Regions from separate parts of the Lysinibacillus sp. GW823-FHT06C08 genome, predicted to be linked through region 1. Evidence: riboswitches for the same ligand, from Rfam matches in the RefSeq annotation. Region 1 holds a riboswitch; each other region holds the start of a gene.
What was found. Region 1 has a riboswitch for cobalamin ahead of nikA (nickel ABC transporter substrate-binding protein). Riboswitches for the same ligand answer to the same signal wherever they lie in the genome.
Positions count from the first base shown of each region.

Region 2: another riboswitch for cobalamin. It lies ahead of cobT (nicotinate-nucleotide--dimethylbenzimidazole phosphoribosyltransferase); the one in region 1 lies ahead of nikA (nickel ABC transporter substrate-binding protein).
Region 3: another riboswitch for cobalamin. It lies ahead of AC1Q6O_RS09310 (hypothetical protein); the one in region 1 lies ahead of nikA (nickel ABC transporter substrate-binding protein).
Region 4: another riboswitch for cobalamin. It lies ahead of AC1Q6O_RS09320 (ABC transporter substrate-binding protein); the one in region 1 lies ahead of nikA (nickel ABC transporter substrate-binding protein).

Region 1 is NZ_JBXAHN010000008.1:211,764-219,648, forward strand. It holds gene metE (5-methyltetrahydropteroyltriglutamate--homocysteine S-methyltransferase) at 1-2,259, shown strand, start outside; cobalamin riboswitch at 2,390-2,582, shown strand; gene nikA (nickel ABC transporter substrate-binding protein) at 2,728-4,347, shown strand; gene nikB (nickel ABC transporter permease) at 4,419-5,372, shown strand; gene AC1Q6O_RS18205 (ABC transporter permease subunit) at 5,395-6,177, shown strand; gene AC1Q6O_RS18210 (ABC transporter ATP-binding protein) at 6,188-6,961, shown strand; gene AC1Q6O_RS18215 (ABC transporter ATP-binding protein) at 6,964-7,779, shown strand; gene AC1Q6O_RS18220 (NUDIX hydrolase) at 7,827-7,885, opposite strand, start outside.
Region 2 is NZ_JBXAHN010000001.1:926,989-935,756, reverse strand. It holds gene AC1Q6O_RS04315 (CotD family spore coat protein) at 1-102, shown strand, start outside; gene glnA (type I glutamate--ammonia ligase) at 195-1,529, opposite strand; gene AC1Q6O_RS04305 (MerR family transcriptional regulator) at 1,584-1,961, opposite strand; gene AC1Q6O_RS04300 (methionine gamma-lyase family protein) at 2,119-3,369, opposite strand; gene AC1Q6O_RS04295 (trimeric intracellular cation channel family protein) at 3,709-4,314, shown strand; gene cobT (nicotinate-nucleotide--dimethylbenzimidazole phosphoribosyltransferase) at 4,382-5,437, opposite strand; cobalamin riboswitch at 5,532-5,708, opposite strand; gene AC1Q6O_RS04285 (DMT family transporter) at 5,768-6,250, opposite strand; gene AC1Q6O_RS04280 (hypothetical protein) at 6,316-6,618, opposite strand; gene AC1Q6O_RS04275 (hypothetical protein) at 6,889-7,284, shown strand; gene AC1Q6O_RS04270 (rhodanese-like domain-containing protein) at 7,334-7,636, opposite strand; gene hfq (RNA chaperone Hfq) at 7,734-7,964, opposite strand; gene miaA (tRNA (adenosine(37)-N6)-dimethylallyltransferase MiaA) at 8,062-8,768, opposite strand, start outside.
Region 3 is NZ_JBXAHN010000002.1:305,646-310,431, forward strand. It holds gene AC1Q6O_RS09285 (DUF2577 family protein) at 1-211, shown strand, start outside; gene AC1Q6O_RS09290 (hypothetical protein) at 282-821, shown strand; gene AC1Q6O_RS09295 (hypothetical protein) at 791-1,264, shown strand; gene AC1Q6O_RS09300 (phBC6A51 family helix-turn-helix protein) at 1,249-1,659, shown strand; gene AC1Q6O_RS09305 (hypothetical protein) at 2,488-2,799, shown strand; cobalamin riboswitch at 2,905-3,088, shown strand; gene AC1Q6O_RS09310 (hypothetical protein) at 3,322-4,080, shown strand; gene AC1Q6O_RS09315 (elongation factor G) at 4,186-4,786, opposite strand, start outside.
Region 4 is NZ_JBXAHN010000002.1:311,011-319,778, forward strand. It holds gene AC1Q6O_RS09315 (elongation factor G) at 1-761, opposite strand, end outside; cobalamin riboswitch at 938-1,124, shown strand; gene AC1Q6O_RS09320 (ABC transporter substrate-binding protein) at 1,289-2,284, shown strand; gene AC1Q6O_RS09325 (precorrin-3B methylase) at 2,337-3,014, shown strand; gene AC1Q6O_RS09330 (S9 family peptidase) at 3,086-5,074, shown strand; gene AC1Q6O_RS09335 (class I SAM-dependent rRNA methyltransferase) at 5,162-6,358, opposite strand; gene AC1Q6O_RS09340 (alpha/beta hydrolase) at 6,420-7,337, opposite strand; gene AC1Q6O_RS09345 (dihydrofolate reductase) at 7,499-7,975, shown strand; gene AC1Q6O_RS09350 (HIT family protein) at 8,034-8,528, shown strand.

The DNA of each region.
Region 1 (7,885 bases):
GGAGATGATCGCGAATGGAAGAAGGCGTTAGAAGCATTTTGGCGTCAAGAACGAACGGAAGAGGATTTTCAGGAAACCCTAAAAAGTATTCGGTTATCGCGGATTGAAAAGCAGCTACAATCTGGCATCGATATGGTGACAGTGGGGGATTTCACATTGTACGATAGAATGTTAGATACAGCCTTAATGTTTGGCTTAGTACCCAAGCGCTTTAACTGGCAAGGTGGAAGGGTAGATTTACATACCTACTACAGTGTAGCGAGAGGCAATCATTCAGCAGTAGCTAGTGAAATGACCAAATGGTTTAATACCAACTATCACTACATTGTCCCTGAATATGAAGGGCAACCGCTGCAACTAACTGAAAATAAGGTATTGGCCGACTTTTTAGAGGCAAAAGAAGCGTTCGGTATTATTGCGAAGCCGACACTTATTGGCCCCTATACATTTTATAAGTTAACTAAGGGCTACAATAAATTAACGCAGGTCGAATATTTATTAGCTCTATTACCTCTCTATGCTCAGATTATTCAAGAATTAGTAGATGCAGGTGCCCAGTGGATTCAATTAGAAGAGCCTTCTTTAGTGACGACACTCGACTCAGCAGAACGGAAGCTAGTACAGGAAATCTATGCTCAGTTAGCGACAACCGTTCCAGCAGCAAAACTAATGCTACAAACATATTTTGAAGCATTATGCTCCTATGAAACATTGATTACATTGCCTGTCCAAGGGTTTGGTTTAGATTTCGTACATGGCTATAAAGGGAATATGGAGTCCCTTCGAAAATTTGGTTTCCCTCAGGATAAAGTTTTAGCTATTGGTATTGTTAATGGTCGTGATATATGGCGTTCCAACCTAGCGGAGGCTAACGCCACGATTCAAGCTATTGAAAAGCTTAGCGATGCTAAGGAATTGTGGATTCAACCCTCAAGTAGCCTTCAACATGTGCCAATATCTACTTCACTTGAAAAGAAGCTGGACCCTGTTCTCAAACAAGCACTGGCGTTTGCTGATGAAAAAATCGAAGAGCTTATTGAGCTCACTAAATATAGAAAAAATCAAGACGGAACGCTACGTCATAATTTCTCAGCAAGTATGAAGGCCATTGAAGCACTAAAAAATCATTCAATTCGTCAAAATAAGATTATCCAACAAGCCGCTCAATCCTTATCAACAAAGGATTTTGAGCGACATAATGATTTTAGTCAACGTCAAAAAATACAGCAGCAGGCATTAGGACTACCCCTTTTCCCAACAACGACAATTGGCAGCTTCCCTCAATCTGATGAGGTGAAGAGAAATCGTAATGCTTGGCGAAAGAAACAATTGTCGAATGAAGACTATGAAGCATTTATTGAACTGGAAACAAAGCGCTGGATTCACTTGCAGGAGGATCTTGATATGGATGTACTAGTTCATGGAGAATTTGAACGGACAGACATGGTTGAATATTTCGGTGAGAAATTGACGGGCTTTGCCTTTACTGAAAAAGCATGGGTTGTTTCGTATGGCTCTCGCTGTGTGAAGCCTCCAATTATTTATGGAGATGTAGCATGGTCTTCAGCCATTACCGTGAAAAAGTCTGCGTATGCCCAAAGCTTAACGAAGCGCTTTGTAAAAGGGATGCTGACAGGGCCAGTGACCATTTTAAATTGGTCCTTTGTACGCGATGATATTTCTCGAAAAGATGTGGCTTATCAAATTGCATTAGCACTTCGCAGGGAAGTGGAAGCACTAGAAGCGGCTGGCATCTCCATTATTCAAGTGGATGAACCAGCACTCCGTGAAGGGTTACCTCTTCGTAAAGAAGAATGGGGGGCTTACTTAGACTGGGCGGTCAATGCCTTCAAGCTTGCTACATCAAGTGTTAAGGATGAAACACAAATTCATACACATATGTGTTACTGCGAATTTAACGATTTCATAGAACCCATTAGCGCGCTAGATGCAGATGTGATTTCTATTGAAACATCACGTAGCCATGGAGAGCTAATTTCTTCCCTTCAAGTAAATCCTTATACAAAAGGAATCGGATTAGGTGTTTACGATATTCATAGCCCACGTGTGCCGAGTGAAGGCGAAATGTTAGCCATTATGAAAGATAGTTTACAAGTTCTAGACAAACATCAATTTTGGGTTAATCCTGACTGTGGCTTAAAAACAAGGAAAGAGCCAGAAACAATCGCGGCTTTAGCTAATATGGTAGGTGCTACTAAAATATTGCGTCAGGAGGTGAAGGAATCTATATCAAGATAACGAAAACAATATAATAAAAGGAGTTAAAGAAAGATCAGGTCATCTACCTGGTCTTTTTGTATAGAGGTTTTATTATATTCAGAAAATAAAATTGACGTGAACATTTCAGCATGTTATGTTTATTACTAATTTCAAATATTGCATTACAAGTTTGAATGAAAGTATTTTTCATTCAATTAAAAGGAAAATGGGTGTAAATCCCATGCTGTCCCGCAGCTGTAAATGAGGAGTTTTGTTTCGATTACCACTAAGTTCTTTCTTGGTAAGGTGAAGCAAAATGATGAATCATAAGCCAGAATGCCTGCTTGTAAGAAGATTCATTGATGATCTACGAAAGATAGGGAGATGGATGGAAGCTTACGTATTTGTAGGTTTATCTGTCCTTATTCTTGTGGAATAAGGTTTTTTTATGCCTTCTTTCTATTCAATTTGTAGATATGAACAGGGAATAGAGATAGGAGACAAAAAATGAGATGGACGAAGTATTTACTGCCTTTCCTGCTTGTTTTGACCTTGAGCTTTCTTGCAGGTTGTACAAGCTCAGAAAAGGACAAAGGAAATTCAGCACCAACAGAACAAACAGATGAAAAAATGATTACGATTGGATGGCCATTAGATGTAGGGCCATTAAATCCCCATACATATTTACCAAATCAGATGACTGCTCAAGCCATGGTTTATGAATCTTTAGTGGCGTATAACGATGATGGCACAATTACACCAAAGCTAGCAGAAAGCTGGGACATCTCAGAGGATAAAACTGCTTATACGTTTCATTTACGCAAGGATGTTAACTATTCGGATGGGACTGCCTTTAATGCTGATAATGTGATTCGCAATTTTGATGCAGTATTAGCGAATCGTGACATGCATTCTTGGATGGGTATGGTCAACCATATTAAAGAGGTCGTCAAAGTAGATGAATCAACAATACGTTTGCAATTAGATGAACCATATTACCCTGTGTTAAACGAATTAGCCTTTGTCAGACCTTTCCGTTTTTTAGGGGATAATGGCTTTCCAGACGGTGATGCGACAAATGATTCCATTCAATCAGCTATTGGCACAGGACCATGGGTATTAACAGACTATAAAAAAGATGAATATGCATTATTTAGCCGTAACGAACATTATTGGGGTGAAAAACCTCTCGTAGATAAAATAAAGGTTAAGATCATTCCAGATTCGGAATCCCTTTCGTTAGCCTTTGAAAATGAAGAATTAGATGTCATTTATGGTCGAGGGATTATTAGTTTAGATAACTATACGTACTTAAGAGATAGTGGCAAATATAAAACAGCTACATCTGAGCCGCTGTCTACGAAAGCATTACTGTTCAATACTCAGTCAGGACCGTTAGCTGAGCTAAAGGTTCGACAAGCTATTCAATATGCTATCAATAAAGAACAAATGGTAGACAATATTACACATGGTACAGAAAAAGTGGCAAACACGCTATTCTGGAATGCCATTCCTTATGCCAATATTGATTTAGCGCCCATTATATATAATCCTGAAAAAGCGAAGAAATTGCTAGATGAAGCGGGCTGGACGCTACAGAAGGGTGAAAAAATTCGTTCGAAAAATGGTCAACCCCTTACATTAGATTTAATCTATATTGCTACTGATGCCATTCAAAAACCTATGGCGGAATTAATGCAAGGCGAGCTAGCAAAAATAGGGGTACAGTTAAATATTGAAGGGGCAGATGTTATGGTTGGTCTGCAAAAATTAATGGATGATCAGGTTGATATTAACTTCTGGCGAACAAATGGACCGCCGACTGATCCACATAGCTTTGCAAATGAATCAGCTACGCCAAATGCTAGTGGTGTATATGAAGCAAAATTAGGCTTACCAAATGCTCAGGAGATCGATACAAACATACATCAATTATTAGTCGGTACCGATGAAGAGGAACGCGTGCAGCTATATACGGATATTTTAACAATGTTCCACGATCAAGCATTATTCTATCCAATATCGTATGAAACAAATAATGTTATTTATCAACCATATATGAAGGATTTTGCACCACGTGCTTCTGAGTATGACATTCCATATGCGCAAATGGATAAAGAAAACTAAGTATGAAAGAGAGAGTGTGTCGAAATAGGGCAACTCTCTTTTTATCATCGGATGAAATAGGAAGTGACGGCATGTACGAATCGACTTGGATGTTTTGTGTAAAAAGAATTCTCACTCTACCATTTGTATTAGTAGGCGTATCTATTCTGACCTTTGTGTTTATTCGTTTCGTACCAATAGAACCGGCAGAGGTCATCCTTCGACTCTCAAGAATTGCCCCAACACCAGAGGCTATACAAGCTTTACGAGAAGAATTAGGGACAGACAAGCCTTTTATCATGCAGTATCTGCTATGGGTAAAAGGCATTTTACAGCTAGACTTTGGGACATCTTTTGTTAGTAAATTACCCGTGGCTCATGAGCTATTTGCTAAACTACCCGCTACCATTGAATTAGCTTTAGTAGCATTTATCCTCATTTTAACTTTTAGTATTCCATTAGGGGTTGTGAGCGCATTATATAAGCATTCCTTTATCGATAAAATCATTCGATTATTTACAGTCCTAAGTGTATCCATTCCAACATTTTGGTTAGGGTTTATCCTACTCTATCTTTTCAGCTTAAAACTTGGCATTTTTCCAACGAATGGAAAAGGTTCGATAGCACATATAGTTTTACCGGCCTTCACCTTAGCTTTACCTACAATCGGATTGTTCTCACAGTTTATCCGCTCTGCCATGATCGAAGAATACGAGCAGCCATATGTAAAATATGCACAGCTTAGAGGCTTGAAAAAATCGGTCATTCTCATTCGACACGTGGGGAGGAATGCTGCTATACCGATATCAACATTGTTTGGGATGACACTCGGAAATTTGCTAGGTGGTGCTGTCATTGTCGAGCAAGTATTTAGTTGGCCTGGACTCGGTCGATATTTAATAGAATCCATAACGAATCGTGATTACCCCGTTGTACAATGCTATGTGTTGGTGATTGCTGTCATCTATGTGCTCGCCAATTTAGGCACAGATGTATTGCATCGTTTATTGGATCCTCATCTGATGATGAAGGATAGGAGAGAGTAAAGTGAACTTAGGACGTATACATATGAGAAGATATATTAGTCTCACCTTACTGATTTTTATTGGTTTACTCGGACTGTTTGCCCCACTCATTATGCCTCATGACCCTTTAGCAGTCGATATTTCTAAGAAATTTTTAGCACCCTCATGGGACTATCCATTAGGAACAGACCATTTAGGAAGATGTGTCTTCTCCCGATTGCTTTTAGGGATTCGGTATTCTTTAGGTGCGGCGCTCGTCATACAAATAGTTGCTATTCTAGTAGCGATACTATTGGGCGCATGGGTCTCCTTAAAAAGAGGTATAATAGATGCGCTATTTATTCGGGTATGCGATATTTTATTAGCTTTTCCAACACTTGTACTAGCATTTGGGCTTTTAGGTGTATTAGGACCGAGCTTGAAAAATGTGTTAATTGCACTTAGTTTAACACAGCTTATTTATTATTCGAGGCTAATTCGAGGTTTATTTATTGGCATGAATGAAAAAGATTTTATTCTAGCGGCAAGAATTAGTGGTACTACAGGTGCGAAATTAATTATTCGTCACTATCTCCCTCATGTTTGGCCACCGATTGTAACGATTGTGGCATTAGATATGGGGAAGGTCATATTAGAGATTGCGGGCTTTTCCTTTATTGGGCTTGGTGTGCAGGCTCCTACCCCTGAATGGGGAATGATGGTAAATGAAGGGAAGCAATATATCCGCCAACATCCTGAATTAATGCTATATCCTGGGCTTGCTATCGTCCTTGTTGTCCTAGTATGTAATGTTTTAGCAAGTAGTTTGAAGAAGCCTGATCAGTAAAGGGGTAGTTATGAAGAAAGTTTTAGAAGTGAAAGACTTATCGGTCAAAGTTGGAGAACAGAATATTTTATCCTCCATTCATTTAACAGCCTATCAAGGCCGAGTGTTAGGAATTATTGGGGAAAGCGGTAGTGGGAAAACGATGCTTTGCCAAGCTATCATGCAAGCCTTGCCGACTAGAGCACAGATCACCAAAGGGCAAATTTTCTACCATCAACAAGATTTATTGAAGGTAACTGCTGCTCAAATGAGAGCTTATCGTGGTAGACATCTTTCCATTATTATGCAAAATCCTTCGACTGCCTTTGACCGTGTTCAAACCATTGAAGGTCATTTTCGTGAATCATTAAAGGCTCATTTTGTTATAACTAAAAATGAAATAAGACAAATTGCTATTGAAAGCATGTCAAAAGTTAATTTACCTAATCCCGAGCGCCTTTTACACTATTATCCATTCCAATTAAGTGGGGGAATGCTACAGCGTGTAATGATTGCTTTGTCACTGGCAATTCAAGCCTCGGTATATATAGCTGATGAACCAACGACAGCTCTTGATACAGTCAATCAAAAGCAGGTATTGACCTTATTTGACCGTATTCGCTTGGAAACACAGGCAGCCATCCTTCTTGTGACACATGATTTAGGCGTTATTGCTGAACTTGCTGATGACGTGGCCGTGATGTATAAGGGGGAAATAATTGAACAAGCGAATGTCTATGATTTTTTTGATGCACCTCAGCATCCTTATACAAAAAAACTATTACAATCCCGAATTATGTTTTAGAGGTGAAAAAATTGAAGCTACTAGAAGTGAGATATATTGAGAAGAACTATGCACATAGACCGTTCATATTCAAGCGAAGACAGGATGCCCCTGTATTACAGAAAGTATCATTTTCACTTCAGGAGGGGGAATGCTTAGGGATTGTTGGACAAAGTGGCTCAGGAAAAAGCACATTGGGCCGAATTATATTAGGAATGGAAAGGCCAACAGCCGGTGAGATTCTATTTCAAGGGGTTAATCTTTATGATGCCACTAGCCAACAGAAAAAAATGATACGGAGAGATTTACAAGCAGTCTTTCAAAATAGCTATCATTCATTAAATCCAAAGCAGACCATTTTTCAAATTTTAGAGGAACCGTACCTAAATTTCGAGCATTATAGCTCAGCTGAGAGACATTATAAGGTAAAGGAATTACTTGATCATGTAGAGTTAGACAAATCTATTACCGAAAAGTATCCCTCCCAGCTTAGCGGAGGACAACAACAGCGTGTTAACATTGCAAGAGCGCTTGCCTTACACCCAAAATTAATTGTTTTAGATGAAGCCATTAGTAGTTTAGATATGATTTTGCAAAAACATATCATTCAATTACTACAGACACTACAAAAGGATTTGCAACTTGCATACATTTTCATTTCTCATGACCTACAGGCTACACGCTTTATTTCAGATCGCATCCTTGTCATGCAAAATGGTCAGCTAGTAGAGGAAAGTATGAAAGGTGAACCATTTAAGCATTCCGCATCACTTGAGCTATACAACGCGATTTTACCCACTCACCCTCGCGAAAGAATTCACAAGAATACTTTAGAATGAACTGGAATGTCTTTGCGAAGAAAGTCCTTATTAAAATTCTTACATTGTTATTTGGAAAGCTTCGTAAAGGAGCTTTCGAACCCCCATATTTTACCTTCTAGGTTGT
Region 2 (8,768 bases), on a different contig from region 1:
GAATCAGTTGTTAATGAATGCTGTGAAACACATACAATGTGCGGTATGCCACCTAACCCTTGTCATATGCCGCATCATCCCCATAAACATATGGGCTATTAATAGATAGTGAGGGGCGAGTAATGCCCCTTTATTATTTCAAACAAAACAAAAACCGAGTAGCCTCTCTCAGAGGTACTCGGTTTTATGCGTTATTAATACATTTTTAAATATTGATCGCGTTCCCATTGATGTACAGTTGTACGATACATATCGAACTCGATTTCTTTTGCTTCTTTAAAGTTAGCGTAAATATGCTCACCTAAAGCAGCTTGTGCTACTTGATCTTTAGCCAATAATGTTAAAGCATCATCAAGTGCCGCTGGTAGGTTTTCAATGCCATTTGCTTGGCGCTCTTCTTCTGACATCACGTAGATGTTGCGGTTAATAGCTGCTGGTGGCGTCAAGTTTTGACGAATACCTTCTAGACCTGCCTCTAAAATAACAGCCATTGCTAAATATGGGTTTGCAGAAGGGTCCACTGAACGAACTTCTACACGAGTTGAAAGGCCACGTGCTGAAGGAATACGAATAAGTGGTGAACGGTTTTGTGCTGACCATGCTACATAACATGGTGCTTCATAACCTGGTACTAGACGTTTATAAGAGTTAACTGTTGGATTTGTAACCGCTGTGAAACCTTGTACGTGTGCAAGGACACCAGCCATAAATTGCATAGCTGTACTAGATAGTCCTAATTCTGTAGATTCATCATAAAATGCATTTTCTTTACCTTTAAATAGCGACACGTTGAAGTGCATACCAGAACCTGCTTCACCAAATAATGGCTTTGGCATAAATGTAGCGTGTAGACCGTGTTTACGAGCGATTGTTTTCACTACTAATTTAAATGTTTGGATATTGTCACAAGCTGTAACAGCGTCCGCATATTTAAAGTCGATTTCATGTTGTCCAGGAGCAACCTCATGGTGAGAAGCTTCGATTTCAAAGCCCATTTCTTCTAGCTCTAATACGATATCACGACGGCAGTTTTCACCTAGATCTGTTGGAGCTAAGTCGAAGTAACCACCATGGTCATTTACTTCTAATGTTGGTTCGCCTTTTGCATCTAATTTGAATAAGAAGAATTCAGGCTCTGGCCCTAAATTGAAGCTTGAGAAGCCCATATCTTCCATTTTTTTAAGAATACGTTTTAGGTTGTTACGTGGGTCACCAGCAAACGGTTCGCCTTTCGCAGTATATACATCACAGATAAGACGTGCTACTTTCCCTTTTTCGGAAGTCCAAGGGAATACTACGAAAGTATCAAGATCAGGATATAAATACATATCTGATTCTTCGATTCGAACGAAGCCTTCAATAGATGAGCCATCAAACATCATTTTATTTTCCATTGCTTTGTCTAATTGACTTACAGGAATCTCAACGTTTTTGATTGTGCCAAGAATATCTGTAAATTGTAAACGAATAAAGCTTACGTTCTTTTCTTCGATGAGACGTTTAATGTCCTCTTTTGTGTATTTACCCACAGTTTTCCACACTCCTATAATTTGTCTAGCTTTTATGTTTACCCTACCCTATTTTTAATAGAATCGAGATAAATCCCCTCGTCGGATGGATGATTTTTGCATGCGCTGTGCTTGTCGCATTTCTTCGCGCATAATTTGACGTAATTCAGAATCACTTAAATCTTGTTCTTCAATTGTAGCAACAGGATCTTTCCTTTTAGCAAATATTTTTTTAATCTTCGCCATATTCATACCCTGTTCTAAGTAGTCTTTAATTTCAAGCAATGTGTCGACGTCATTTAATGAAAACATTCGACGGTTGCCTTCTGTTCGGTGCGGCTCAATTAAATGGTGTTCTTCATAATAACGAATTTGTCGTGCCGAGAGCTCAGTTAATTGCATTACAATACTCATTGATAATAACGGCATAGTTCGTCTAATTTCACGACTCATTTAAGTCCTCCTCCAATACCCGCTTATCATATAACGAAATTTTTTCACTGTCAACCAACCATGTTAGGTTTCCTAACATGGTTGGCACTATTTTTTTCAATCCGAGAGAAAATTGTAAAAAACTATTCAAATTTACGGTTTGTCCATTTCCTCCTCTCTATTTTTGAATAGCTTGTACCGCACTACAAATGGCAAATTTTACATGCTCATATGTTAGTCCACCCTGTATAAAGGCTGTAAAAGGCGGACGTATTGGACCATCTGCTGTAAGCTCTATGCTAGAGCCTTGAATAAATGTTCCCGCTGCCATAATGACATCATCTTCATAGCCTGGCATATAGGCTGGTTCTGGTGCGTAATGAGCATTAATTGGCGAGTTGGCTTGTATTTCCCTACAAAAGGCGATCATTTGCTGTGCGGTTTGGAAAGAAACCGATTGTATTAAATCTGTCCGATGTGCCTGGTAACTTGGAGATGTATTCATCCCGATTTCCTCCAGCATAGCAGCCGTAAAAATGGCACCCTTTAACGCTTGTGATACAACATGTGGAGCTAGGAAAAATCCTTGATAAAAATCACCTAATGTATTTAATGTCGCTCCTGCTTCTGCCCCAATCCCTGGTGATGTCATCCGGTACGCACATTTCTCCACTAAATCTGCTCTGCCTGCAATATAGCCTCCAATTTTCGCTAATCCTCCACCAGGATTTTTAATGAGGGAGCCTGCCATTAAATCAGCACCAATCTCTGTAGGCTCTTGCTTTTCTACAAATTCACCATAGCAATTATCAACAAAAATAATGGCCTCCGGTGCTAACTTACGAATGTTTGCACACATATCAGCAATTTCTGCAATAGAAAAGGATGGACGTGTTGCATAGCCTTTTGATCGTTGAATGGCAATCATTTTCGTCTTTGCTGTTATGGCCCCTTTCACACCGGCCCAATCGATGGTTTGATTATCCAGTAAATCAACATGTGAATAACCGATTTGATAATCTTTCAGGGAACCTGTATCTTTGTCACCACCATCGACAATGGATTGTAACGTATCATATGGCTGACCAGAAATATACAGCAGCTCATCACCAGGACGTAGCACACCGAATAGACTAAGCGTAATTGCATGTGTCCCTGAAATAATCTGCGGTCGAACAATGGCAGCCTCAGCTCCAAACACCTCGGCATAGACACGCTCTAAATTATCGCGTCCCTCATCGTCATAGCCATAGCCATTGGATGGGTGTAAATGATAATCACTAACTTGATGTTTTCGAAATGCCGCTAGCACTTTTTGCTGGTTATAAAACGCCATCTCTTCCACCTTAGCATGAAAAGGTCTCACTCTCTCTTCTATTGTTGCCGCTAAAGATAGCGTCGATGCTGATAAATTAGATGTAAACGTCATTCTTTTTCTTCTCCATTTCACAATTGTCATGCATATCATTCCGTAAACTTGAATCTAAATGGACCTCGATTATGCTAGAATTCCCTAATCGTCTACTTGTAATGAACGCTTATAACAGATGTTTTTCTTTATTTCATTAACATCTTATCAATTTGTATAGGTACCTGTAAAACTTGCCTATTGTTTCTCAGCGAAATTTACGCTAAGCTAATGTGCGGACTTATTTCAAGAAGAGTATTTAATGATGGATTTTGGCTATTAAATTCATAGATTTTGTTACTTACAGGATCTTTCTGCTTTAGGAATGAGATTCATTTATTTATAGAAGGGGTGAAAGGGATGGCTTGGGAAGTTTTTAGTATTATTGGTACAATTGCCTTTGCTATTTCTGGGGCAATTATTGCAATGGAAGAGGAATACGATTTATTCGGTGTTTATATACTCGGTATCGTCACTGCTTTTGGTGGAGGGGCTATCCGAAATTTACTTATCGGGCTACCTGTCACAACATTATGGGGACAGGATATGATGTTTCAAATTGCACTTGCAGCAATTACCATATTTTTTATTTTCCCTCATCATTTGATTCAACACTGGCATCGTTGGGGCAATTTCACAGATGCAATTGGCTTATCAGCATTTGCTATTCAAGGCGCACTCTACGCTGTAAAGCTGGATATGCCGATTAGTGCTGTCATTGTAGCTGCGGTCTTAACAGGGTCAGGTGGTGGAATCGTGCGTGACTTATTAGCTAGACGAAAACCACTTGTTCTTCGTGACGAAGTCTATGGTGTTTGGGCTGCTCTCGCAGGGCTTGTTATTGGATTTGATATTTTTACAGGAGACATTTTCCTTTATATGTTATTTGCGGTAATTACAGCATTACGTATTCTTTCCTATATGATGAAATGGCGTTTACCTTTGCGAAGGTTGAATCGGGCATAGAGTCTATCATTGATTAAATAAGCGCAAATTGTTCCTTAACTATTTGCGCTTAATTGTTTTTCGGTAACTATTTAGCCAAAAGATTCATTGCTTCTTCCAGTGTCACCATATTTTTCATCATTGAGCAAGCAGCATCTAATAGAGGAAAGGCTAGTGTTGCACCGGAACCTTCTCCTAGCCGCATATTCATGTTTAGCATGGGTTCCACTCCTAGTAATTCAGCGGCAATTTTAGCCCCTGGCTCCTCCGATGCATGAGAAGGTATAATAAAGTCCTTTACTTTTGGTTCAATTTGATAAGCAATAAGCGCAGCAATAGTTGAAATAAATCCATCAATCACAACAGGTTTTCGGTAACTTGCGGCTGCAAGGATGATACCAGCCATAGCCCCAATCTCTAGCCCTCCAACTTTAGCTAGAACATCAATGATATCGTTAGGATTGGGCTTGTTGAGCGTAATTGCTTTTTCAATGACCTCTGCTTTATGAGCAATTCCTCCTTGACCAACACCTGCTCCAAACCCTGTTATTTCAATTGAGTCATAGCCAGTCAAAACAGCTAAAATCGCAGTACTCGGCGTTGTATTACCGATGCCCATCTCTCCTGTTCCAAGTAGATTGGCTCCTTTTATAATTTCATCTGTTGCCACACGAATCCCCACTTCAATAGATTGAATGGCCTCCTCTCTAGACATAGCAGGGCCTTGTGCCATATTATCTGTACCATATTTTACTTTATGAACGATTACGCCCGCATTGAGTGGAAGATCATCCTTTACTCCAACATCTACCGTTACAACCTTCGTATTCGTCACACTTGCAATCGCACAAACACCCGTACCTCCTTTTGGAAAATTTAATGTTTGAAATAAAGTAACATCTTGTGGGTTCGTCGTCACACCTTCCTTACAAACTCCATGATCTGCTGCACAGACAATCATCACCTTTTGATCAATCACCGGATATAATTGTCCTGTAATCCCAGAAAGTTGCACAGCAATGGATTCTAATTTACCTAGGCTACCTGGCGGCTTACATAGAATATCTATTCGCTTCCTTGCTTGCTCCCTACTATTTTTATTAGCGCCTTGAATGTTTTGAATTGTGTCATGTAATAATTGCATTGTCATTTCTCCTCTCGTTCTTCATGAAGACAAAATAAAAAGCCTGTAGTTTATTGTCATGACAAATAAACTACAGACTTTTCCATCATCTATATCCACTTAAAGCAAATAGGCAGGTCTCCTGGCTTAAGTTCAACATTTCATAGTACCTTCCCAGCAATGAGCTAGTGGTCTTCACTATTAAACTCCCTTTTACAGTGGCGGGTCCGCTAAAGCTTTTCACTTTATTCCCTATTCTCCCTTAATGGGCACCTAATGCTTGTATTAAACTACTTTTAATCTACGACAGCATATTTCTTCTGTCAATATTTAAATGCGATACTCGTATGCCTATTCTTTTTCTAGCTCGCTTAGCAATGTTGACCCTAATAATAGGACCGCTCCTATTATTTGTAGATGCGTCATTTTTTCTCCAATAATCATCGTTGAAATGACTAATGATGTTAGTGGAGCTATATAGCTAAGTATGGCTATACTTTGCCCTTTCAGCTTTGACATGCCCCAAAAGAACAATAAAAATCCAACCCCTGCATGGACAATACCTAATGTCATTAATAATAGGACTGACTTAAAACTGAGTGTCATAACCTGAAACCCTGTTGTCCCAAGTATATAAAAACAAAGGAAAAAAGCTGCTAAAGATAGTTGAATAATTGTATTTTCCGGTTCTTTTAAGCCACATATACATTTATTTGTAAATGTTAGAGCTGTATAAAAGCATGCGGCGATAAGACTGTAGACAATGCCAATAAAATGTTTACTGTCTCCAGTGCCTTGACTTTGGACAATCAAAAATAGGCCAAAAATGGCCACACAGACATACAGTATTTTTCTGCTAACTAGCTTCTCTTTTAAGACTATTGGAGATAAACAGATTACTAGTACTGGTGCAAAATAATAGCTGAGTGCAGCATTAGCAATTGTTGTTTCTTAGCCTGAAATAAGAAAATCCAATTCCCACATAAGGCAACACTAGAAAGTATTAATCTCCACTTATTTTTGAGAATACTTCTTTTCGTTAAACTTTCCTTTATATAAATAAAAATCACTATCAAAAAACAAGCACCAATCAAACTCATCCAAAAAGCGATTTCACTTGAAAACAAAGGGATATACTTGGCAAAAACACCAACTGCGCCAAAAATAATCATGGATAATACAAACGCTAATTTTCCGCTCATTACAATTCCTACTTTCTACGTATAAGCATTAACCTACACAGTAGAATCTATTGAAAATGAGCAAACTGTTATTGTATGCCTTGACAGTAGATTCTACTGTCAAGACATTGTTGGGGGTGCTATTGAACGAAACATACAAAATCCCTCCTTCACCGATATAATTGTAACATATTTCTGAAAATTATAGAGTACGATTTATAGATAAAGGGAAAAGGAATCGCTAATTACTTCATAGGTATGGATAAAATTTTCTTTTAAGGAGGAGTTAGAATGAATGCAAGAGAATTAAGAAACGCTATTGCAGAGACTTGTGAAAATTATGATAGTCATTACGCTCAGTTAGTGAAACCGATTAATCAGTTATTAATGAATGTTGATGCTTCCATCAGTGAAGAAACAGCGTATGTCATTATGGAAAATTTGAAATTATTTTATAATGGAGATAAATACATGGCGGAATGTCATTTCGATGAGAGTGAAAATTTCTTAAAGGATGGCATTGAGCTTTTACAAAAGGGAGATCTTGCGAATGGCGCTTTACAAATATACGGTGCTGGTTTAAATTTTGCCAGCTATGCTTCAAAGGTTCGCGGGCAAAAAAATGTGAACCCGTACAAGAACTTTGAAAAAAACTTTAGCCTTATCATGGACTCACTCCAAAAATAAGCATATGAAAAAAGAAAGAGTATACACTCTTTCTTTTTTCATTATGTCATTATTTAAATTCTAATTCACCATCGTAAGCTAACATGCCGCCTTCTAGGTTTGTCACATCAAATCCTTGTGCCTCTAAATAAGAACAAGCATTAGCTGAACGACCACCAGCCTTACAAACGATAATATATGGCTTAGTTTCATCTAATTCCTCTAGACGTTCTGGGATTGTCCCAAGAGCAATATGCTGAGCACCAGGAATCATGCCATGTGCAACTTCATCCTCTTCACGTACATCAATAATATATAGGTCTTCATTTGCATCTAATAGTTCTAATAATTGTGTTGTTTCCATTGATTTCATCAAACTCGTCCTCCAAATATCTATTTCCTCTATCATTATAGCCTGTAGCAAAAAAAACAGCCAGTGTGGAGAACACACTAACTGTTTAACAATTTTTTTAAGCTTCTGTCTCTAAAAATTCTATTTGTTTAGCTGGAACGAATGTAGAAATGGCGTGCTTGTAAATTAGGTGCTGCTTATTTTCAGCATCCAATAATAAAACTGTAAAATTATCATATGATTTCACAGTCCCTTTTAACTGAAATCCGTTTAATAGAAATACAGTTACAAAAACACTGTTTTTACGTAGTTGGTTCAAGAACGTATCTTGCAAGTTGATTGATTTCATCAAATAGCCTCCCTACTAACTTTCTACCTCTTCATTCCTATAGTAGCACGTTCTACCAATTTATCAATTAGTAATTTTTAGAAATTTTTCTTTAATTTTATAATTGCTCATCTGTCATCACAAAATGGACATCCATTTTATTGCGGAAATAAGTAAGTTGCCTTTTCGCATAGCGGCGAGAGTTTTGTTTTAAGCTGTCAAGAGCGCCTTCTAGCGAACATTTACCATCTAAATAATCATATAATTCCTTATAACCAATGGCTTGTATAGACTGCACACCTCGGATATTTTGTTGCCATAGCCCTCTGACCTCTTCTAAAAGCCCATTCTCCATCATCAAATCGACACGACGGTTAATACGGTCATAAAGCACGTCTCGTGACATATTTTGACCTAGACCTAAGATCAAGTGATTATAGAGAGGCACTTCACCTCGATTTTGAGCTTCAGCTGCCTTCGATACACCGCTTAATTCTAGCATCTCTAATGCGCGAATGACACGACGTGTATTATTTGGATGAATGGCCTCTGCAGTTTGAGGGTCTAGTTGTTTTAATTTACCGTGCATGGCCTCAGGACCAAGCTTCGCTAATTCATCATAATAGGCTTGACGTGCTGCCTCATCCACTTTTTCATCAGTAAATTGAAAATCAAACAGAACAGCTTGTACATATAAGCCTGAGCCACCTACTATAATCGGTAGCTTATGACGAGCTTGTATGTCAGCAATTTTCGCTCTGACTAGCTTTTGATAATCGGCCACTGAAAATGATTCTGTCGGCTCCAGAAAACTTAATAAATGAT
Region 3 (4,786 bases), on a different contig from region 1:
TAGTATTCGCCTCGATGGTGACACAATCGATATACCAGAACCATTTACCGTATGTAATCCGCACTTGTTGCCTTACACCGAAACGGTGATGATTAACGATCGAGTTGCGAGTATTGAATACGAGAATAAGTTGAAAGTAGGCGTTCGCGTGTTAGTTTTCGAGCCAGAACATCAACAACAATTATACGTATTATCATTATCAGATGAATAACAAACGGGCGGGCATCGGCTTTTACAGCGGTGCTTGCCTTTTCTAATAAAACTAAATGAGGAGTGACGAAATGACGACTTTTGATATTGAGCGGATTAAAGAAGATACGAAGCGATTACGTGAAGCTAAAGAACGAGAAGATAAGGAGCGTGGCTATTGTATATTACCGAGAAACACTTACGCACCAAAGGTTAGCGATCAATTTGCGCTAGAAGTATACCGCCGCTATTGGGACGAAATCAAAAAATCTATGACAGATTATGCAACGCTACTTTTAGCAGCTAAAGGAATCAGAGCATTAGGAGAAGATGCGAAGCTTACCGAGTGGCTAGACATTCTTTCTGTTGCTAAGTTTTGTAGAGATAAACATCTACGCCTACATTTTAGCATTATTGCTCAAGTGTTTATACCTACAGTCGTTAGCGGGCAACATCATCCGGAAACGAACTACGCAAATCTAGCGCAATTAATAGCTAATGTATTTAGTAGATACCCGCCTAGTATTCAGTACGATAGCAACGATAACTACAACGGAGATTTTGAAGGATACTATGCGACAAAACGCGAGGAGGTATTGGAATGGAAACAGACGTATTGCATCGAGAATTAGACGTTCTCCTAGCCGATTGCGAGCAGAGAGAGCCGTTTCCGCCAGTTAGCGATAAGTGGGCTTATGAGTGCTACGACAAGCATTTTCCCGAGATTAAACGCTTCTTGGTAGATTACGCAACTTTACTTTTAACGGCTAAAGAGGTCGTAGCAATTGATGAGTCCCAGGAGATACAGCGGTGGATTGAAGAACTAACGATTGCGGGAGAGTGCTACGAGGACACCTTACGTTACACATGCTTTTATTTAATCGAGTTTTTACTTAAGCCGTGTATTGACGGCAATTCAACGCAAACATATGCAGAACTGGCGGACAGTATTGCCCATGAACTTTCTCAATACGAATATAGGCCTACCGATTTATTCCTCGATGAATACGACGGAAACTACACTGAATACTACGAACGAAAACGAATGGAGATGGCGGAATGGCAAGAAAATTAGACGATATTTTAAAGGAATTGACGATGGATCAAGCGAAGGCTGCTGAATTGATGTATGAAAACGACTTACTGCCGATTGGCAAACGTAAATCATTCACAGATATCGCAAAAGAGGTAGGGGTGTCTGACCGTTCACTACGTAAATGGCGCCAATTACCGGCGATGCTTGAGTATAAATCAGCTGTCACAGCTACGTATTTAACTGACAGTCGTACTCGTATTATGCAAGCGCTAGTACGCGAGTGTGAGGCGGGTAATGCCTCAATGATGAAGCTATATATGCAAACGGAGGGTATGCTTATTGACCGTGCGGAACTAGACGTTAAAACGCATGCGGTAGATGAAGCTGCGGTTGCTGCACAGTTGGCTCGCATTAAACAAGGGCTAAATCGTTGATATATCAGCGTTTTAGAGCGGTAAAGTATTAAATTGGCGGTGGTTGGCTTCGGCTGACTGCCGTCTTTTTTTTGCGTTAAAGGAGCGTTAGGGCTTCCGACTGATTCCGAAATACGGGGAAAACATCGGGCGGAAGGCGCTGGCGCATATGGGTACTCGCAAACAAATCGTTATCTGACAATTTATCCGATATTTTATACAGCTTTTTATGCAGTATTGTAACGTATGTACAAACAGGGATAGTCGCAAGAATTGCAGTATATCAACGGTGTATAAGATTGTGTATATCTTGTTTTTACATAAAAGTTATGAAAGTCAGTAGAATCAGCATTTTGTAGGTGTTTTTAGTTTACATAATCAAGCTTATGGGAAGTTGAAAATGAATATTTATTCATTTGATATTTATTGCGTCAATTAAACGTTGGATAACTCGAAAATCCCCCCAAGCCACCGACTTCCTACAGGCGCTTTCTGCTGTCCGATAATTACAGATACCATTTTCAAAACAAGCCAGTTTTTTTCGCTGTCAGACGTATCGAGAATCGTTGAATCGGATAGTTGTGCTGGTGGAATCGTCTGAATGTCGCAAAAGATATTAGTTATATATTACTTTAATTGAAAATTATAGGACTTTATTACAGTGATTTAACTTGCGTTAGTTTTGCGTCAATGCTATTTCTCTGTATTTTAACTATACCGCTAAGTGCAACCAAATAGTATCAGTCGACTTTCCTTTGTTTTTTGGCGTAACTAATTCGGATAATTTAGCGGATATTTACAAAAATATATTTGCGCTAGAATATCGAAGAGAAAGTGAGGTAATTAAAAATGTGGCATAGGGAAAATATTTTAACAGCAGACGTTAGAGCAGCGTTTAATTTAACCGAAGGTCAAGTGAGATCAATCGTAATGGCTATGAGAAAAAAAGTTGGAATTTTTACGACTAAAGTTGGCGGTGATTTACGCTATAATGCCCGTGAGGTAAGTGTTATAGAGTTCGTTCGCACTCGAATGAACGAGAATTATTTACTAGATGATGCGTGTGATTTAGCAGTATTAACGCATTATGGGAAGGATGAAAACGATGTAATAAAACAGTATCTACTATCTGAGTTACAACGAATAGAAGGCAAAGAATGAGAAGCTGGAAAATATTATGATATTTGACTTTAGAAAAACACTACTTTACAATTGATTTTAGTAATCTAATAGGAATGTGGAGTACACTCGATTCCTATGACAACTGAATAGCGTGTAGTAATAGGTGTAAATTGCGTGCAATTTGCTTAAAAGGGAAGTCGGTGTGAATCCGACACTGTCCCGCAACTGTAAATGTGAGCGACTTTTCAGCAACCACTGTCAAATGATGGGAAGGGGAAAAGTGGCGATGACCATGAGTCAGGATACCTGCCTAGTTACGAGTACACACCATAAACCTACGAGGAATAGGAGGTGGCATGTTGACAAAACAGAATGCTCTGTTCGTCACAGTACGTCATACGCCCAAAGTTCATGAAAGGGTTCATTTTAGAACTCCTTCACATTTACTTAGGGTTTGTTTGGCATTGTGTGATGAAGCACATTAAAGCGAAGGATTTCCTCAAACATAGTAGGAAGTCCTTTTTGTTTTGAAAATATGTACGCAAAGGGGATGCACATAGGATGAATATTCATGCAACGACAACACAGGAAACGCCTTTTGTAGATATGACGATTTGTAAGCAGCCACGGACAGAAATTGCTAAGAAAGCGAAAACAAGAATGGTGGTCGAATCACTAATTGATCAATTATTAGCAACGAGACTGATTCGCAACAATCGTTTTTTTGAGCAAATCTTATATAATAAAGACATTATTTGGATACAAAATGGGGAGGTAGAAGGCCATCTTTTTGCTCAGGCGAATTTAACGGATCAACTGAAAACGAAGACGAATAGCTTTATGATGTATATGCCAACCAACCCTATTGTTTATGAGGTGAATGGGGAGCAGTACCACTTAATTACACGCATTGATTCAACACGAGCAAAGCCTAATCTTGACCGTCTTTCACAGGAGCCCAATCCAGTGTTAAGCGCTGCACGTGTCAATGATTTACTATGCTCGATTGTCATACGTTTTTATGAAACGTATATGAACGATTTAGAGCAAATTCCTCATCAGGATAAACTAATTGCATTTGCACAGCAGGAATACACGCAGTTTCTTCAAGCCGTTCAGGAATTAAATGATTATCACTTTAATTGGCATCCACGTGGGAACGGCCACGAGCTATTATTAACATTAATTGATCAACTACAAATATTAAAAAGTCAGCCTGGAAAAGTAGTTATCGACTTCACGAATACGCAAGGTTATGTGGTGGTTGAACCTGCCTATCCGGTGCACAAGCCTTCAAAGAAAGCTGTTGGTGCCATATAAAAGCAAGCCCTCCATGAAGCGGAGGGCTTGCTTTATTTTTTGTAGGGATATTCTACCTTCATCTGAAGTACTAGTTCAACAGATTTGCCATGCTAGTACATGAACTTAGCTCTGACAATGCATGGCTGCTTGCGCCTCTTGCCAAGGGACAGAATAGCCTTTACCTTTTGAACAAAAAATGCTGGAAGAACTGTATTCAGGGTCGGCATTTTTATCATAGCCTATTTGAGATATTACTTCTTCTGCATGATGACACACATCATAGCCATCAAATTGGAGGGTAAGCGCACCTTTCCCATTTGTATAGGCGGCAAAAATCGTGCTATAGCTCATGAAGGTCGCTACTGGTGCACGTCCTGTTAATACAACGTCTGTTTCAGTGAGTACAGGGTCGTCGAAGGTGCCAGCAGCCTGTTGAATGTCGGTCATCATACGGCCAATAAAGTCATTGGAAGCCTTCATTTTAAAGCGATAATACGGCTCAAGCAGGACGTTCTGTGCTTGTTCCAGTCCTTGGCGCAGTGCTCGGAAAGTGGCTTCTCGGAAATCACCGCCAGACGTATGTTCATTATGTCCACGTCCCGTTAAAAGCGTAAAATGAATATCTGTTACTGCGTAGCCTGTGAGTAAGCCATGATGATCACGTTCAAACAAATGCTTCTCTACGAGGCGCTGGTTGCCCACTGATAAATCATCTGCATGGCAG
Region 4 (8,768 bases), on a different contig from region 1:
CGCTGATGGCCATCATGTCGTATTTTAAAGACCTCTCCTTGAAACGGTGCTTCCGGCTCGAAGTGAGTACCCGTTATGAGTGGAAGTTGAGCAATCAATTCTTGAATGCCTTCATCTTTTAATGCCGAACCAGTAAAGCAGGGGAAGGCAGATTCATTTTTAATCATCGATTGTAGGTGCTTCATACACAGGCCATGCTCCAATGCTTCATTCAAAAAGGCATCCAGGAGCTTTTCATCACGCTCCGCCAGCCATTCCATGATTGTGCTGGAAACATAATTCTCCTGAAGTGGTTCATCGACGAATAATACATGTTCCGAGAAATCTTTATGGAGCTGGGTCATCACAGCCCTTACATCTGCTCCGTCACGATCTATTTTATTAATAAAAAAGAATGTAGGGACATGATAGTTTCGTAAAAGCTGCCATACCGTTTCAGTATGACCTTGAATACCCTCTACCGCACTTATAATAATGATGGCATAATCCATGACACGGATGGCACGCTCCATCTCTGGGGAGAAATCGACATGTCCTGGTGTATCAATCAACGTATATGTATCGTCGCCAATAGTCATGCGTCCTTGCTCGGCAAATATCGTAATGCCCCGTTTGCGCTCAAGCTCATGATTATCTAAATAGGCATCCTGATGATCGACACGTCCCCGCGCTTGAATACTATTTGTATGAAAAAGCACTTGCTCAGAAAAGGTTGTTTTTCCTGCATCAACATGAGCAAGAACCCCAATCGTCTTGTACATAATAAATCCTCGTTTCTATAAGTAGCTATCTTCTCATTGTATCAGAATACTAGCACAATTATTTCTTGTAAAATGATTCGTCTTTTTGTCGAAATAGTGCTAATATAATGATGATTATATTTTTTGCATTCTATTACTGATTGCGAATTAACGCATGAACTGCTAGTCTATCAATAGCATAATTAGAACATATTGGTGCAAATGGCATTTGTCATTTGCTTAAAAGGGAAATCGGTGCAATTCCGATGCTGTCCCGCAACTGTAAATGGGGAGTCTATACAGCATGCCACTGTAGTTTAACTATGGGAAGGCGTATAGATGATGAACCTAAGCCAGGATACCTGCCAGTATATGTATGTTAACTAAGAACCACGAGGATGGGGATAGTGATAAAGGTACTAATACCGTTTTTTCACTATGCAACTCTCTTGGCGACAAGAGGGTTTTTTTATGCCCTTCCAATTATCCTAGTAGCAAAGAAGTCTCTGATTTCTTTCTATATTTATGACAACAAAGGAGAAAAGGACATGAAAAAATGGAGAAGTATATGGCTAGTCATGGTCATCGCCTTAATCGCTGTATTAGGAGCGTGTGGCGCAAAGGACAAGCCTGAATCAGCAAAGCAAACTGAAAAAGTTGAACCGTCTGAGGCGACAACAACTGAGGTCATCATTGAAAATAATGAAACTACCCAAACCTATAAGGAAGCACCTAAAAAGGCCATTAGCTTAAATCAGCATGTAACAGAAATTATGCTTGCATTAGGCTTAGAGGATTCCATGGTAGGGACAGCTTATTTAGATGATAAAATCTACGAGCCGCTTCAAGCAGCCTACGATAAAGTTCCAGTTCTTTCAGATCAATACCCAACAAAGGAGCAAGTCATTGATGCCGAGGCAGATTTCTTGTATGCAGGCTGGAAAAGTGGCTTTGGTGAGAAAGGTGTTGGAACACCAGAGGAGCTTGAGGAATTAGGAATTCATACGTATTTACATACGGCTTCCAATATGACAAAGCCAACATTAGAAGATATTTTCACGGATATTCGTCATATCGCGGAAATATTCCGCGTGGAAGATCGCGGTGAAGCATTAATTGAACAAATGACAAAAGATGTCGAAGAAGTTCAAGCAAAATTACCAAAAGACAGTGAAAATTTACGTGTGCTAGTCTTTGACAGTGGTGATAAAGACGTATTCACGGCTGGTCAAAACTTTATGAATGAGCTAGTAACAATCGCTGGCGGTCAAAATATCTTTGGAGATGTGGAGTCAGGATGGACAACGGTATCGAAGGAAGATGCAGTAGATCGCAATCCAGAGGTGGTGGTTGTCATTGATTATGGCGAAACAACTGCTGAACAAAAGATAAAATTCTTAAAAAATGATCCAGCGTTGAAGGAAATGGAAGCAGTCAAAAATGATCGCTTTGTCATTCTTCCACTTTCAGCGGCATCTGAAGGGGTACGTGCTGCAGCGGCCATTCAAATTTTAGCCAAGGGCTTCTACCCAGCCAACTTTTAAAAACATTCGAGCTAGCGCTTTGCTAGCTCCTTTTTCTTAAGGAGCGATAACAATGAATGCATTTCGTCAAAACATACCAGATAAAACGTTCGAAACTCTAAATCAGCAAGGTGGTTATGCACGATTAGCGGTAAGCCCTGGCATTATTAATAAGCATTATACGCCAGCCCAATTTCAAAAAATAGCTGAAATAGTAGGGGAGAAGGGGGCCATTAAATATTCGGCCTCCTATAGCATATTATTATCGATCCCCTCTAGTGAACTGACAGAAGCGACCCATGCCTTACAGGAGGCTGGACTGTTTGTTGCTTCCTCAGGACCTCATATTGCCATGAAGGCATGTGATTTTTGTGATGGAGAAAAAATGGAGGCAGTTCCTCAAACAGAACAACTCTATCAGGCATTGGACGGTATAACTGTGCCTGCAAGAGTACGAGTCAATGTGAATGGCTGTGCATCGGCTTGCTATAATCCTACATATGATGATATTGGTTTAGTCTATCAGCATGAGAGCTTTGATGTTTATGTAGGAGCCATCCCTATGGGGGCGAAGGCACAGGCGGGTACTCTCTTCGCGAAAAGGGTAGGGATTGATCATATTGAGGATTTTTTGCTACAAATCATTCGTCTCTATCAAAACCAAGCTCGTTCCAATGAACCTTTTTATAAATTTTATCGCAGAACAAAAATGAATGCTGATTGGGAACTAGTAAAAAAATCAATAGAGTAGCAGGAAAAATACTTAGGGTGTCGAAATATTGTAGTAGAGCATAGAAAATGACAATACAAAGGAGCAAGAACATGACAACTAAACAAGGGATTCAACCAGAAGATCTTTATCACTTGAAATCAGTGGCAGATCCACAGCTCTCACCTGATGGGACTGAGGTAGTTTATGTAGAGACACGTATTGATGAGAAGAAAAAAGACTATGTATCTAACTTGTTTTATTTAAATTTAAAAGACAAACGTCCTCAGCAATGGACATATGGTAACGATCGGACAAGCTCTCCTGTCTGGTCGCCAGATGGCAGTCAAATTGCTTTTTCTTCGACAAGATCAGGCAAGCCGCAAATTTTTGTACTGTCGAAAACAGGGGGAGAGGCGAAGCAAGTGACGTATTGCAAAAACGGTGCGTCAACGCCTGTCTGGTCTCCTTGTGGAGAGAAAATTGCCTTTTCAGTTTTGCTAGGTAAAGATGAAACTATCTTAGACAAAGCTGAAGATGACAAGAAAGAAGAAAAAGAACTCAAGCCACTCGAAATCGATAAGATGAAACATAAGTCGGATGCGGGTGGATTTATGGATATGGACCAGCATACTCACATTGCCATTGTCGATTTAAAATCTGGTGACTTAAAGCAAGTGACAGAAGGGAACGAGGATTTCCATCTGAGTACATGGTCGCCAAATGGCAGTTATCTTACGTACTTAGCAGATCAAGCAGAGGACTTAGATTTTTCGTTTAATGCGGATATTTATTTATTCGATTTAGAAACAAAACAGAGTCGCAAGGTAACAGAGGGGATTGGCTCCTATTACCAAACGTCCTGGTCGCCTAATAGCCGCTTCCTTTCCTTTGTTGGAGGAAAACGTGAGTTTGAAAATGCCACACAAGCGAAGCTATGGATTTATGATATGGAACAAAATCTGCTAAACTGTGCAACAAGTGAATTTGATGCCCCTGTCGGTGACTATGTCATCGGTGATTTCCTGCAAGGGGTAGCAGCACCAAGTGTACAATGGATGAATGATAATCATAGTTTCTATTTCCAAGTAACGGATCACGGCAATGCGGCAATTTACTTTGGGAATGTAGATGGTGAAATTTATCCAGCTATTCACGATGATCAATACGTTTATGGTTTTTCATTAGATGCTCAAAATGATCAAGCCGTTGTCGCCATAAGTACGACAACGAATCCGGGCGATTTATATTACGTCAACTTAAAAACGGGTGAAAAAGAACGATTGACGACAGTCAATGAAGACGTTTTAAAGACGAAAGAGTTAGCTGTGCCAGAGAGCATTGAGTTTGAAGGAGCTGAGGGCTGGAAGGTCAATGGCTGGATCATGAAGCCAGTGGGCTATGAAAAAGGGAAGAAATATCCTCTTATTCTTGAAATCCATGGTGGTCCACATGCGATGTACGGCAACACTTATTTTAATGAATTCCAAATCCTAGCTGCTCAAGGCTTTGCGGTGCTGTATACAAATCCGCGCGGAAGTCATGGCTACGGACAAACGTTTGTGGATGCAGTACGTGGTGATTATGGTGGCAATGACTATCAAGACCTAATGGCTGCAGTGGACTATGCTTTAGAGCAATATGAGTTCATTGATCCAACTCGACTAGGTGTAACAGGTGGGAGCTATGGTGGCTTTATGACCAACTGGATTGTTGGGCATACCAACCGCTTTAAGGCAGCAGTTACACAACGCTCTATTTCAAACTGGATTAGCTTTGCAGGAGTGAGTGATATTGGCTATTACTTTACAGACTGGCAAATTCAAGCGGGGCTCGAAAATATAGAGAAGCTATGGCATCATTCACCATTGAAATATGTAGACAATGTTGAAACACCATTGCTTATTTTACATGGTGAAAAAGACTATCGTTGTCCGATTGAACAGGCGGAGCAATTATTTATCGCCTTGAAGTATCGGAAAAAAGAAACGAAATTCGTCCGGTTCCCTGAAGCTAATCATGAACTGTCAAGAAGCGGAAAGCCAACATTAAGAATTCATCGTCTCGAATATATACGAGATTGGTTTGTGGAAAAGCTTTAAAAAAGAGGTGGCTTAGGAAGTGAACATACTTCTTAAGCCATTTTTTATAGAAAAAAAGAACCACAGCAAAGTGTGATTCCAGATGAGTTAGTCCATTTTTTGAATAAAAACGACCTTCAAATAATTAAATTCAGGATATTCACGAGGCACACGGAAATCCTTTGGTAAACCGTATTCCTCTACAATTTTATAGCGTGTACGAGTCTCTTTAAATGCTTGGTCGATAAACCCTTTAAACTTTTTCATACCGAAGCTTGCGTTGTTTGTGGAAGCCACAATAATGCCATTTTTGGCTGTAATCGCAATCGTATCCTTCAGTAATTTTGGATAGTCCTTCGCCGTTGAGAACGTCATTTGCTTTGTGCGGGCAAAGCTTGGTGGATCTAATACAACAAGGTCAAATTTTAATTCGTGACGCTGTGCATATTTAAAATAATGAAAAACGTCCATTACTTTTATATCCTGCGCTTCATAATCAATTTGATTGACGCTAAACTGCTCAATCGTTTTGGCTAAACTGCGCTTTGCAACATCGACACTTGTTGTTTTAGTAGCTCCTCCAAGCGAGGCTGCTACAGAAAATGCCCCTGTGTAGGAGAAGGTATTTAGCATATTTGTTGTGCTCGCATAGCGCTCACGAATAGCTAATCGTACTTCCCGTTGATCAAGGAAAATTCCAGTCATCGCACCATCATTTAAATGGACTGCATAGGTCATCCCATTTTCCTTAACCATGATTGGAAATTCGCCAGGAGTCCCCATGACAAAATCATCCTGTTCCATATATTGCCCTTTACTATCGAATCGTTTTTTCTCATAAATGGCCTGGTAGTTGATGGTTTCAGCAAGCGCCTCATAAACGACTTCTTTCAATGAGTAAATACCCTCGCTATACCAACTCACCATATAGTAGCCATTAAAGAAATCGATCGTTAGGCCACCGATACCATCACCCTCGCCATTGAAAACACGGAAGGCTGTTGTATGTTCATTCTGGAAGAATGCTTCTCGTAGCTGTATAGCTTTTTTGAATTTTTTAATGAAAAAAGCTTTATCAATGGTTTCATTTATATCTGTCGTCAGGACCCAGCCAATCCCTTTATTTTGAATACCGTAGTAACCTGTACCAATAAAACGATTATGGTGATCCATCAGCTTAAGTAGAGTCCCTTGCTCGTAAGGTAGTTGTCGTGCATCCACTGCATCTTTTGAAATTAATGGGTAGCCTTTTTTTAATTGATCAGCAAAAGGCTGTTTTATTTGTAGTGCAATTATTTGTGTCATGTTGTCATCCTTTAAAAACGTTTTGCTTTATTATCGCACTGTTTGGATGGGATAGCCAAACTTATTTCAGGAATTCAGCAATTTTTGCCACCGTTTCGATTGTTGCCTCTTCAAAATAATTCATTTTGCTAAAATAGCTATGAATTAAACCAGACATGGTTATATGCTCCACAGGTACTCCAGAGTCAGACAATTTTTGGGCATAACTTAAACCTTCATCAAAGAGGACATCTGCCTCTGCTGCAATGAGGAGTGTTTTAGGCATACGTCTTACATCCTCGAGCAGTAGGGGAGACACCAATGGATTTGTAAAGTTCAATTCATCTGTATAGTGTTGAGAAAACCATTGCATGCCCTGTTTATCTAGGCCGAACTTTTCTCCATAAGCCTGATAGGAAACGGTCGTAAAATCCACATTCGTAACAGGATAAATGAGTGCTTGTGCTTGCAATGATGGTCCACCTGAAGTTACAGCTAAGTAGGCCACGACCGTTGCTAAATTTCCGCCAGCACTGTCCCCAGCCACGGTCAACCGAGCAGCATCGCCACCATATGCTTCGATATGGTCATGCACCCATACTAAGCTATCGTAGGCATCCTGCAATGGAGTTGGAAAAGGAAATTCAGGAGCCAAACGATAATCCACTGAAACGACAATTGCTTGCGCTTGGTCTGCTAAAAGCTGACAGCCAGCATCAACAGACTCTAAATTACCATATACCCAGCCACCGCCATGATAATAAACAATAACAGGTAATGGTTGATCATGAGTAGGTATATAAAGTCGTAGCGTAATTTGAGCCCCATCACGCATGGTAATTAGTTGATCTTGCATCGCCGCTAATATTGGCTTATGGGGTGATTGCCATGGCGTAACCGTACGCATCGCGCGAGCTTCCTGTGGTGTAACTTGATAGTAGGGTGTAGCAACTTGTTGATCTTGAATATAATGAACAGCTTCTTTTCTTAAAGTAGTCATCCTCATCAGTCCTTTATCGTGACGTTTATTACTTACATTATAAACTATTCATATAATTTTACTAGGATTTAATTTTAGAAAAAGAAAATTCTTTCATAATAGAGGTGAAATCAACGAATTGTGTTTATAATAAAAGGGAAGAAAGTATTTGGAGGGACAGTATGATTTCTTTAATTGTGGCACATGATGACAACCATGTAATTGGTTATAATAACGGAATGCCTTGGCATTTACCGGGAGATTTGCAGTATTTCAAAAACAAAACAATGGGCAAGCCAATGATTATGGGACGAAAAACGTTTGAATCCATTGGTCGTCCACTACCTGGACGTCGCAATATTGTTATTACACGAGATGAAAATTATCACGCAGAAGGCACTGAAACTGTGACGAGCCTAGAAGAAGCAATAGCGATAGCAGGGGATGTAGAGGAAATCATGATTATTGGCGGTGAGCAAATTTTCCGTTTATCAATGGAAATGGCAGATCGCTTATATATTACAAAAATCAATCATTCATTTCAGGGCGATACCTTTTTTCCGAGCTATGAGGAGAAGTTTGTAGAGGTTTCTGCTGAACAGCCCGAAACAGCTTCAGAAGGCTATACTTTCCAATATCAAATTTTTGAGCGTAAATAACATGGGAAAAGCACGGTTTTGATAGACCGTGCTATTTCTATATTTAGGGGAGATATTGATGCGCAACATACGATTATCGAGTGGAGAAATTGCTCAAGTTGATTGCTTGAGCTGTGCCATCATAAGTGGACAGGTCAAGCCCAATGGTGGTGTTATCATTGAAACGGATTATTTTCACGCCCACCAGGATGTAGCTTATCCAATCAAGGGATTAGTTATTTTAGCTTCAAAGCGTCACATCCATTGCTTCGATGAATTAAATAATGACGAAAAACTGGATTACATCAATCTCTTAACAAAAATTAGACAAGCTCAAAGGGAAGTATTGGGCATTGAATACGTTTATTATTTTTACAACGAAGATACGACTCATCATTTCCATACTTGGATGGTGCCCCGCTATGAATGGATGAATGCATTCGGGCGATCCGTTGAATCCTTGAGGCCAGTATTACTTCATGCCAGAAATAATTTGAGTAATGAGGAGCATGAAAAAGAAGTAAGGGAAGCTATTGAGCTTTTAAGAGAATCCATAAAAAATCGCTCCTTATGAAGAAGGGCACTGAAAAAGTCCATATCTTTTTTTTCATTTGGCACTGTGACTCTACTGTTGTTTTCCGAAGCATTCCGCTCGCTTTCCGCGGGCGAGCGCCGAGTCTCCTCCTACGCTTCGCTTCGTGCGGGGTCTCGTCTGTCTCGCTTTCCCGCAGGAGTCGAGCGATGCTTCTCCAAACAACGCAATGTATCATTCTATTATTTTAGTCACACTTTCCTTTATAATAAAAAAATGAAT